DNA from 2 places in the Streptomyces sp. NPDC096152 genome. Region 2 is predicted to be linked to the other one. Evidence: riboswitches for the same ligand, from Rfam matches in the RefSeq annotation. Region 2 holds a riboswitch; the other holds the start of a gene.
What was found. Region 2 has a riboswitch for cyclic di-AMP ahead of ACIQ9G_RS20485 (M23 family metallopeptidase). Riboswitches for the same ligand answer to the same signal wherever they lie in the genome.
Positions count from the first base shown of each region.

Region 1: another riboswitch for cyclic di-AMP. It lies ahead of ACIQ9G_RS13050 (NlpC/P60 family protein); the one in region 2 lies ahead of ACIQ9G_RS20485 (M23 family metallopeptidase).

Region 1 is NZ_JBIWFW010000003.1:627,620-633,248, forward strand. Features, by position in the region: gene ACIQ9G_RS13040 (M23 family metallopeptidase) at 1-848, shown strand, start outside; gene pcrA (DNA helicase PcrA) at 995-3,475, opposite strand; cyclic di-AMP (ydaO/yuaA leader) riboswitch at 3,788-3,947, shown strand; gene ACIQ9G_RS13050 (NlpC/P60 family protein) at 3,955-5,166, shown strand; gene ACIQ9G_RS13055 (hypothetical protein) at 5,346-5,629, shown strand, end outside.
Region 2 is NZ_JBIWFW010000005.1:610,054-615,682, reverse strand. Features, by position in the region: gene ACIQ9G_RS20495 (PrsW family intramembrane metalloprotease) at 1-888, shown strand, start outside; gene ACIQ9G_RS20490 (aldo/keto reductase) at 1,237-2,181, opposite strand; gene ACIQ9G_RS20485 (M23 family metallopeptidase) at 2,264-3,295, opposite strand; cyclic di-AMP (ydaO/yuaA leader) riboswitch at 3,307-3,464, opposite strand; tRNA gene ACIQ9G_RS20480 (tRNA-Met) at 3,835-3,908, opposite strand; gene ACIQ9G_RS20475 (dihydrofolate reductase family protein) at 4,007-5,137, opposite strand; tRNA gene ACIQ9G_RS20470 (tRNA-Lys) at 5,246-5,318, opposite strand; gene ACIQ9G_RS20465 (amino acid permease) at 5,555-5,629, opposite strand, start outside.

The DNA.
Region 1 (5,629 bases), on a different contig from region 2:
CCGCCGTGGACGACGAGTTGAGCACCACCGGCGCACTGCCGCCGGTGGGCCCGCTGCTCGACGACCAGGAAGAGGCCGCTCCGGCCCCGCGCTCGGCCACCCGCGCCGCGGGCCGTTCGCGGCGCCGCACGCCGACCAAACGCTCCGCGCTGCTGACCGTGGCCGTGCCCTCGGCCTGTGTGATGGGCGTCGCCGGGATCGCCGCCGCCTCTGTCGGCGGACTGACCGACGACAGCACGGAGACCACCGCCTCCGCGTCCGACGCGCACTCCGTGCGGCCGTCCACCGCCAACAACAAGCTGGACACCCAGTTGCAGAGCCTGTCCGCCGGCGCGGACGACTTCGCCGACCGGGCCAGCCGCACGCAGGAGCGCATCGACCTCAAGGCGCAGCAGGTGGCCGAGGCGAAGAAGGCGGCGGAGGATGCGGCCCGCAAGGAGCGGCTGCGCCCCAAGTTCGTGCTCCCGGTTCTGCAGAAAGGGCTCAGCGCCTATTTCGGCCAGGCGGGCGTGAACTGGATGTCCGTGCACACCGGCATCGACTTCCCCGTCTCGTACGGGACCACGGTGATGGCGGCGACCGACGGCACGGTCCGCACCCAGTGGAACAGCGCCTACGGCAACATGCTGATCCTGACCGCGAAGGACGGCACGGAGACGTGGTACTGCCACCTCTCCAGCTACCGGGTCCCCTCCGGCACGGTGGTGAAGGCCGGCACGCCGATCGCGTACTCGGGCAACTCCGGCAACTCCACCGGCCCGCACCTGCACTTCGAGGTGCGGCCGGGCGGCGGTGCGGCGGTCGACCCGCTGCCGTGGCTGCGCAGCCACGGCCTCGACCCGACCTGAGCCGGCGGAGGGGCAGCACCCCACCCCCAGCACCACCCCACCTGATCAGGCGAGCACCCAGCACCACCCCACCCGATCCGGCAAGCCGGCACCCCACCTGATCGGACGCGGGCACGACCCGGCCCGACCAGGCGCGGGGCCTGCCCTCAGAGCTTCTCCACCGGCGCGTACCGCAGCAGCAGCCGCTTCGGCTTGGTGTCGCCGAAGTCGATCGTCGCCTCGGCGTTCCCGCCCGTGCCCTTGACCGCGACGACGGTGCCGAGCCCGAACTGGTCGTGCGTGACCCGGTCGCCGACCGCGAGCGAGACCACCGGCTTCTCGGAGGTCCGGCGGGTGGCGAAGCCGGACGCGCCGGACGCCGACGAGCGCGAGCGGGAGGACGACAGGGAGGCGGCCGGACCCGACGCCGGACCGGAGGACACCGGTGCCGCGGCACCCGTCCGCTTCCAGTCCACGTGCATGGCCGGAATCTCCTCGAGGAACCGGGAGGGCGGGTTGTACGAGGGCTGGCCCCAGGCGCTGCGCATCGCCGAGCGGGTCAGGTAGAGCCGCTCCCGGGCGCGGGTGATGCCGACGTACGCCAGGCGCCGCTCCTCCTCCAGCTCCTTGGTCTGGCCGAGGGAGCGCATGTGCGGGAAGACGCCGTCCTCCATGCCGGTCAGGAACACCACCGGGAACTCCAGACCCTTGGCGGTGTGCAGGGTCATCAGCGTGATGACACCGTCGCCGTCCTCCTCGTCGGGGATCTGGTCGGAGTCGGCGACCAGGGCGACCTGCTCCAGGAAGTCGGACAGGGTGGCCGCCTCCCCCTCGCCGCGCTCCTGCTCGAACTCCAGCGCGACGGCGGCGAGTTCCTGGAGGTTCTCGATGCGGGTCTCGTCCTGCGGGTCGGTGGAGGCCTGCAACTCGGCCAGGTAGCCGGTGCGTTCGAGGACGGCCTCCAGGACGGTCGCCGGTCCCGCGCCGGACTCGACGATCGTCCGCAGGTCCTCCATCAGCGTGTTGAACCGCTTGACCGCGTTGGTGGAGCGCGCGGCCATGCCGTACGCCTCGTCGACGCGGCGCAGCGCCTGCGGGAAGCTGATCTTCTCGCGCTGGGAGAGGGCGTCGATCATCGCCTCGGCGCGGTCGCCGATGCCGCGCTTGGGCACGTTGAGGATGCGGCGCAGCGGCACCGAGTCCTCGGGGTTGGCCAGGACGCGCAGGTAGGCGAGGACGTCCCGGACCTCCTTGCGCTCGTAGAAGCGGACACCGCCGACGACCTTGTAGGGCAGGCCGACGCGGATGAAGACCTCTTCGAAGACGCGGGACTGGGCGTTGGTGCGGTAGAAGACGGCGACGTCGCCGGCCTTCGCGTCGCCCGCGTCCGTCAGCCGGTCTATCTCGTCGGCGACGAACTGCGCCTCGTCGTGCTCGGTGTCGGCGACGTACCCGGTGATGCGGGCGCCGGAGCCGGCGTTGGTCCACAGGTTCTTCGGGCGGCGCGACTCGTTGCGCTCGATGACCGCGTTGGCGGCGCTCAGGATGGTCTGGGTGGAGCGGTAGTTCTGCTCCAGCAGGATCGTGGTCGCATCCGGGTAGTCCTCCTCGAACTGGAGGATGTTGCGGATGGTCGCGCCGCGGAAGGCGTAGATCGACTGGTCGGCGTCACCGACCACGCACAGCTCGGCCGGCGGCAGGTCGTCCTGGCTCGGCGGGACGTCCACGGGGTGCTCGGAGGTGCCGACGAGCTCCCGCACGAGGGCGTACTGGGCGTGGTTGGTGTCCTGGTACTCGTCGACGAGGACGTGCCGGAAGCGGCGGCGGTAGTGCTCGGCGACGTCGGGGAAGGCGCGGAGCAGGTTGACCGTCGTCATGATCAGGTCGTCGAAGTCGAGGGCGTTGGCCTCGCGCAGCCGCGACTGGTACAGGGCGTAGGCCTGGGCGAGGGTCTTCTCGAAACCGTCGGTGGCCTGGGCGGCGAAGTCCTCCTCGTCGATCAGCTCGTTCTTGAGGTTGCTGATCTTGGCGCTGAAGGACTTCGGCGGGTAGCGCTTGGGGTCGAGGTCCAGGTCGCGGCAGACCAGGGCCATCAGGCGCTTGGAGTCGGCGGCGTCGTAGATCGAGAAGGAGGAGGTGAAGCCCAGCTTCTTGCTCTCGCGGCGCAGGATGCGGACGCAGGCGCTGTGGAAGGTCATGACCCACATCGCGTTCGCGCGCGGGCCGACGAGCTGCTCGACGCGCTCCTTCATCTCGCCGGCAGCCTTGTTGGTGAAGGTGATCGCGAGGATCTGGCCGGGGTGGACGCCCCGCTCGCCGAGGAGATGGGCGATGCGGTGGGTGAGCACGCGGGTCTTGCCGGAACCGGCACCGGCCACGATGAGCAGGGGGGTGCCGGAGTGGACGACCGCCGCGCGCTGGTTCTCGTTCAGCCCCTCGAGGAGGGCGGCCGGGTCCACCGCCGGGCGTGGCGCGCCGTCGCGGTAGTGGGTGTCCCGGTCCGGCGGCAGGTCGAACTTCCCGCCGAACAGATCGTCCGGAACCGGTTCCGGAGCGTGATCGTCCTCGGGCGGCGGCGGAGGTTCCTCCTCGTGGCCGCGGGGGGCCTGGAGGTCCGCCAGGAAGCTGTCGTCAAAGAGGCTGCTCATCTCGCTACGAGTCTAGGGCGCCCCACCGACAACCCGGGGCCGCCCGCGGAACATCACACGATCCCGGCGCCCGGCGGCCTGCCCCGCCCACGGGGGCGGACCCGGGGCAGGTCTCGCAGGCAGGCCCCTGGGGCAGCTCCCTCACGCTGCGGAGCGACCCCGTCACGTCCACCGCACAAGTGATGCGAGGTCACGAAAATGTATCGGGCATATCGCGCATCAACCTTCACAGGAGCCACACGAGTTGGCTAGCGTGCCGTCAGGCCGCACGACCTCACCGGCGAACGACGCCGGGCCGCGCGGCCTCCGCCGAGTCCGGTCCCGCCGCCAGGCGATCCGGAGCCGGGGACCCACACCGACCTTGGGGTGAATCGGTCCGTGCCTCCCAGCGGGCGCGGACCGTAGGGCAACCCTTCCGAACCACCCGCCCGAACCCGACAGCTAACCCGGTAGGCGGACGATGGAAGGAGTCGCCTCCCTTGGCGTCGCACCGCAAGTCCCGCCCCGCCGTTCCGGGCGTAGCAGGCATACGCACGCCGGCCCTGGCCACGGCCGCCCTCACCTCCGTGGCCCTGCTCTCCCAGACGGCCGAGGCCGCCCCCGCGCCGGACGGCAGACCGAGCATCGAAGAGGTCGAGAAGAAGGTCGACGACCTGTACCGCCAGGCGGAGTCGGCCACGGAGAAGTACAACGAGGCCAAGGAGACGACCGGCAAGCAGCGCACGCGGGTGGCCTCGCTCCTCGACGACGTCGCCAAGCGCACGGACCGGCTCAACAAAGCGCGCGAGGAACTGGGCTCGTTCGCCGCGGCCCAGTACCGCACCGGTGCCGCCGCCTCCGGCACCGCCACCTTCCTGCTCGCGGACACTCCGCAGGACTACTTCGACCAGTCGCATCTGATGGGACGGCTCACCGACCGGCAGAAGGGCATGGTCGACGACTACGTCACCCAGCAGTCCGCGACCATGGAGAAGCGGCGGGAGGCCACCCGAAGCCTGGAGACGCTCACCGAGTCGCAGCGCGACATCAGGACGGCCAAGGCCACCGTCCAGAAGAAGCTCGCCGACGCCCGCGAACTGCTGTCGAAGCTGAACGCCGAGGAGAAGGCGCGGCTGGCGGCGATCGAGAAGCAGAAGCAGGAGGAGGCCGCGCGCAAGGCGGCGGAGCTGGCGAAGAAGCAGGCGGCGGAGCAGGCCGCCGCCCAGCAGCAGGCCGCCGCCCAGCAGCAGGCCGCCGCCTCGGGCTCCGGCACGTCGTCGGACTCCACCGGGTCCACCGGGTCCACCAGCTCCACGGGCACCTCGGGCTCCTCGACGTCCGGCACGTCGTACGCCACCAAGGCCGACAAGGCGCTCGCCTTCGCCCGCGCCCAGATCGGCAAGCCGTACGTGTGGGGCGCGACGGGCCCCGACTCCTACGACTGCTCGGGCTTCACCCAGGCCGCCTGGAAGGCCGCCGGCGTCTCCCTCCCGCGCACCACCTACGACCAGGTGAACGCGGGGACGACGGTCTCGCTCTCCCAGGCGCAACCCGGTGACCTGGTCTTCTTCTACGACGACATCAGCCACGTCGGCATCTACATCGGCAACGGCATGATGATCCACGCCCCTAAGCCCGGCGCGTATGTGCGCGAGGAGTCGATCTACTACGACGGCGAGTCCGCGATCCACAGCGTGGTGCGGCCCGCCTGAGGCCCCACAGCAGCCCTGGAGGCGGGGCGGGAACGGCGCACCGTGCCGTCCCCGCCCCGCACTCGTTCGACCGCCGCCCGCCCGTCGCCCTTCAGCGCGCCGTCCCGCCCGCACCCTTTCGCGTACGCCCCGGCGCGTGCCCCGCGTGTGCGGCGCGCGAAGATCCTTAGCATCGGGCCATGCCCCGCACCTCTTCCTTCGGCGCCTGGTGGGTGCACCGTCCGTCGACCGCCGGGTCCGCCGTCATGGCGACCGGCATCCTGTCGGCCGGCCTGCACACGACGGGCTACGAGGCGCTGTCCTGGATCGCGCTGGTCCTGGCGTGCGCCGCCTGGCTGGGGCTGGCGGCCGGCTTCGTGCTGCGTCTGGTGCGCGAGCGGTCGGAGTGGCTCGCGGAGGCGGGGACGCCGGGCGCACTCACGGCCGTGGCCGCCACGGCCGTGCTGGGGACCCGCTTCTCGGA
Region 2 (5,629 bases):
CTCTTCCTCTTCCGCAGACGGGACTTCACCGGGATCGTCGACGGCGTCGTCCTGGCCGGGTTCACCGCAACCGGCTTCGCGTTCACCGAGAACATCCTCTACCTCGGCACCGCCTTCGGCACCGACCAGCTCACCGGCGGCCGGGGCATCGCCTCCGTCACCGCGGCGACCTTCTTCGTGCGGATCATCATGTCGCCGTTCGCGCACCCGCTGTTCACCGTGTGCACCGGCATCGGCTTCGGCGCCGCCGCCGCGCTCGCCGCGGACCGCCGGCGCGTGCGGCGCGTCCTGCTGCCGCTGAGCGGACTGCTGCTCGCGATGAGCATGCACGCGCTGTGGAACGGCTCCTCCACGTTCGGCACGTACGGCTTCCTCGCCGTCTACGCGGCCTTCATGGTGCCCGCGTTCGGGCTGCTGACCTGGATGGTCATCTGGACCCGGCAGCGGGAGCTGCGCACCGTGCGCGAGGAACTGCCCGCATACGCCGCCGCCGGGTGGCTGACCCCCGCCGAGCCGTTCGCGCTCGGCTCCATGCGGGCGCGCAGGCTGGCCCGGGAGCACGCCCGGCACCACCTCGGCAAGCCGGCCGGCCGGGCGGTCGCCCAGTACGAGGCGTACGCGACCTCGCTGGCGTTCCTGCGGCACCGGGGGCGCCGGGGCCGGGCCGGCGCCGACTTCGTCGTCCGGGAGCGGGAACTGCTCGGCGAGCTGTGGGCGCGCCGTGAGGTGGCCCAGCCGGCCCTGGACCACGCGGCGCGCAGAACCGCCCCGCCGGTCCCGGTCGTCGCCCCGCCCTGGCCGGTGTACGGCGTCTACGGCCGGCCCGCGACCCATGTCCCCCACGGTCCGGCGACCCCCTACCCCGCTTACAACCCGTACCGGACCTGACCGGCCCTTGGGCGAGCCGGGCCGGGTCCGGCCCGCTCGGCCGGGTCCGGCGGGGTCGGGTCCGGCGGGGTCGGGTCCGGCGGGGTCGGGTCCGGCGGGGTCGGGTCCGGCGGGGGGTACCCCACCCGCCCGGCCCCGCGAGGCCGCGGAGTCGGCGCCGCGACGGCGGCACGACCTCGGCCGGCAACAGTCGAGCCGGGCCAGGCCGACGCCGGCAGGCGGTAGTCGTCAGGCCGAAGCCGGGCCGTAGACGTCAGGCCGTGGTCGTCGAGCCGTGGCCGTCCGGCCGCTGCCGAAATCGGCGGACCGGGGCCGTCAGGCCGCTGCCGAGGTCGGCGTCCGGGGCCGTCAGGCCGACGCCTCCGTCAGCCTGGCGAGGTCCTCCTCGGTCAGGGCCAGGTCCGCCACCTTCAGCAGGGCCGGGAGCTGCTCCGGGGTCCGGGCGGAGGCGATGGGCGCGATCACCGTGGGCTGGGCGGCGAGCCAGGCGAGGGCGACCGTGGCGACGGAGGCGTCGTGGGCCCGGGCGACCTGGTCGAGGGCGGCGAGGACACTGCGGCCGCGCTCGGTCAGCAGGTGCTTGGCCGCGCCCTCCGCCCGCGCGCTGTCCACCTGGGCGCCGGGCCGGTACTTGCCGGTGAGGAAGCCCGAGGCCAGCGCGAAGTAGGGGACGGCGGCGAGACCGGCCCGCTCGGCGAGGTCCCGCAGCTCACCCTCGTAGGTGTCGCGCGAGACCAGGTTGTAGTGCGGCTGGAGCGCCACGTACCGGGCCAGACCCTCCCGGTCGGAGAAGTCGAGGGAGGCCCGCAGGCGCTCGGCGGAGATGTTGGAGGCGGCGATGTGGCGCACCTTGCCCGCCTTCACCAGCTCGTCGAGCGCGCCGACGATCTCCTCGACCGGCACGTCCGGCTTGTCGAAGTGGGTGTAGTACAGGTCGATGTGGTCGGTGCCCAGGCGCCGCAGCGAGGCGTCGGCCGCGGCCTTGATGTTGGCGGCGGTCAGGCCCTGGTAGTCGGGGTGCTGGCTGACCTTGGTGGCGATGACGACGTCGGCGCGGTTGCCGCGTGCCTTCAGCCACCTGCCCAGGATCGTCTCGGACTCGCCGCCCCGGTTGCCCGCGGCCCATGCCGAGTAGGAGTCGGCGGTGTCGACGAAGTTGCCGCCGGCGGCCGTGTACGCGTCGAGGACGGCGAAGGACGCCTCCTCGTCTGCGGTCCAGCCGAAGACGTTGCCGCCGAGGGCGAGCGGGAAGACCTCGAGGTCGGACGAGCTCAGCTTGCGAAGAGAAGTCATGGAAGACATCAACAACCGCGCCGGAGCCGCCCATTCCGATCAGGGCGGCTCCGTGGGGAAAAGCTTGCGCGAACCCGGTGGGTCAGGGGGTGAGGCCCTTGTCGCGCAGCCACGTCATCGGGTCGATGCCGGTGGCCTGGCCGTCGGGGTGGACCTCCAGGTGCAGGTGCGGCCCGGTGACGTTGCCGGTGGCGCCCACTCGGCCGATGACGTCGCCCGTGCTCACCTTCTGGCCGACGTTGACGCTGATCGAGGACTGGTGGCAGAACCACAGTTCGGTGCCGTCGTCGAGGGTGAGGACGGTGCGGTAGCCGTAGGCGCCGGCCCAGCCCGCCTCGGTGATGGTGCCGCTGTGGATCGCCTTGATCAGGGTTCCGGTGGGAGCGGCGAAGTCGAGGCCGGTGTGGTAGCCGGAGGACCACATGGAACCGGGCTGACCGAAGGTGCCGGTGATCGTGTACGAGGGGGTCGGCAGCGTGTACTGCTTGGCCAGCTCGGCCAGGCGCTCGGCCTCGGCCTTCCGCTTGGCCTCCTCCTCCGCCTTCTTCTTCGCGGCGGCGGCCTTCGCCTCGGCCTCCTGCTGCGCCTTGGCGACGGCCTCCTGGGCCTGCTTGGCGGCTGCGGCCTCGGCGGCCTTCTGGGCCTTGGTCTCGACCTGGGCCTGCTGCTGCTCGGCCTGCGCCATGATGCGGTTGCGCAGCGCCTCGCCCGCGTCGGAGGCGCTCTCGGTGGTCTCGGCGGTGCTCGTGCCGAGAGTGCTGAGCGCCGTCGCGGAGCCCTCGGGGGCCGCGGGCTCGTCGTCGAAGAGGGAGCCCACGGAGGGCAGGTCGGGCATGGAGATGGACACCGGCGGCTTGCCGGTGTGGGCGCTGGCGATGCCACCCGCGCCGACGGCGGCTATGACGCCGACACCGAGAACGGTGGAGCTGCGGGCGAGCCCGCCGCCGCGCTGCTTGGCGACGCGGTGCCGACCCCGGACCGGCTGGACGGACTCCTCGGTGGGATTCCACTCCTCCCAGGGGCCCTCGTCGGTGCGGTAACTGCCGTAGCCGAAGGTTTCGGTGCGCTGACCCGGCACGAACGGGGCTTCGGGGGCGGGGCGGTTGGACGCCACTCGGGCGTGCTCCTTTCCTTCCGTCTCGCCTACCGGGTTAGCTGACGGGTTCGGAGCGGGAAGGTCTCCTACGCGCGTAAACCAGACGTGCGAGCACGGTGGTTGACGCCCGATTCACCCCAAGTTGGTGGTTCCCCGGTTCCCTTGCGGGATTCGGCGCGCGCGCACGGAGCCGTCGCTTGTGACGGCTGGGACGACCGCGCTGCGTTATCGAACGTTAATAGACGCGAGCCTCTGATTCCAAGCCGTTCGACTTGATCATTAAACCTTTTTGGCCAGACGTTCGGGCCATGCGCGACGAAAATCGGGCGAGTTGACCCACCCTCCGCGGCAGCGGATTTCTGACGGTGTGTCACTTGCCGTGCGCTCCGGCGCGGATCACTCACCCGCCGTGACAATGATCAAGGGCGACACCCGCCGGCCCGGGAGTACGGGCCGAGGGCGCCCTCCATGGACCTGAGGGCCGACCGGAGGACACGGTGGGACGGGAAACACTCAGGGCCGGAATCCTTGATCGGATTCCGGCCCTGAGTCTTCAGTAGCGGGGACAGGATTTGAACCTGCGACCTCTGGGTTATGAGCCCAGCGAGCTACCGAGCTGCTCCACCCCGCGTCGTGAGACCAACTGTACCCCATCCGCGAGGCCGAATGCACACGCATGGAGTCCGGCCTCCGCCCCGCGCCCCTCCCGGGCCGGCGGCGCGGTACCGCTCAGCCGGTCAGATGCCGGTTCGGAGCCTTGGCCCGTTCCTCCAGCTCAGGGACGAGTACGGTCCGCGCGCCCCCGGCCGCGAGCGTCCCGGACCCGTCGGCGCCCTCGACGAACGTGTCCGGTTCACGCCAGGCCGTGACCACTCGCCGTACACCCGCGTCGAGGATCAGCCGGGCGCACGGGCGGGGCCGGGAGGCACGCCGCGCGCACGGCTCCAGGCTGCTGTAGACGGTGGCGCCGGCCAGCCGCGGGTCCGCCGGGTCCACCTTGGCCAGCGCCGCCTCCTCCGCGTGCACGACGGGGTCGTCGCCCTCCCGCGAATGGCCCCGGGCGAGTTCGGTGCCGTCGGCGGCCACCACCACCGCGCCCACGCTGAACGCGGTCCGCGAGGGCGGGCAGAGCGCCGCCAGGTCGCACGCCAGCCGGAGCCAGTGCCGGTCCGCGGGCGAGGCGAGGGTCCCGGTGCCGGGAGCCGTCGGCTCGTAGCGCATGAGGACCACGTCCTCGATGGCCCGAGTCTCCACGAGCCGCAGCCGTCCGCCCTGGTAGACGCCCGGCCCGAACAGCCGCGGCGCCCGCGGGTCGCCCACGAGGAGCGGGGCGAGCACGAGCTGGAGCTCGTCCGCGAGGCTCTGCTGAAGCAGCTGGGTGTGCACGGTCCCGCCGCCCTCGACCATCAGCCGCCGCACCCCACGCACGTCGTGCAGATGCTCCAGCAGCCGCCGCCAGTCGAGTTCGGCGCCCAGCGGGACGACATCGGCGGCGAGGCCGGCCCCGCGCAGCCGTTCGGCGCCCCGGTCGGTCGTGTAGACGGCCTTCTCGCCGCCCGTGTGCCAGAACCGCGCGGCCGGGTCCAGCTCGCCGGCCGCGCTGACCGTCACCTTCAGCGGGTACTCCGGCTTCCCGGCGGCGACCCGGGCGGCCCGCCGCTCGGGCGAGTTGACCAGCAGCCGCGGATTGTCGGCGCGGATGGTGCCGGCGCCGACGAGGATCGCGTCCACCGAGGCCCTCACCTCGTCCACCCGGTCGAAGTCGGCGGGGCTGGAGAGCAGCAGCCGCTCGGGGCCGGTGTCGTCCAGGTAGCCGTCGAGGGAGACGGCGGCGGACAGCAGGACGTACGGACGGGGCATCGGCGCGCGCTCTCTCTGCGGGAACGGAACTGCGTGAGCCGCCGGGGAAGTTGCCGCGGAAACGCCTGAAGCCCCGCCACGGAGTCCTCCGGGGCGGGGCCTCTCTCGTAGGCCCTGTGGGACTCGAACCCACAACCAATGGATTAAAAGTCCACTGCTCTGCCAATTGAGCTAAGGGCCCAGGCGATGTTGCCTACCCGAGCATAGCCGGAGCAGGCCGCCTGTCCGATCGGGTATCGGGGGTGCCGGGCCGGAAGTGTGCCGTAAGGGTGTCCAGGTGGCCGGTCGGGAGAGTGCCGTGCGGGTGCCGAACGGCCGTCGGGAGCGTGCCTGCGGGCGGCGGGGCCCGGTCGGGGGCGTGCCGTACGGGCGGCGGGCGGGGCGTTCGGGTCAGGGGTCGGCCGGTTCGCGTTCGGGTCAGGGGTCGGCCGGTTCGGGGGCGCCGGTGCGGGCGGCCTCGCGGGCGAGGGTGCGTGCGTGGGTGGGGTTGAG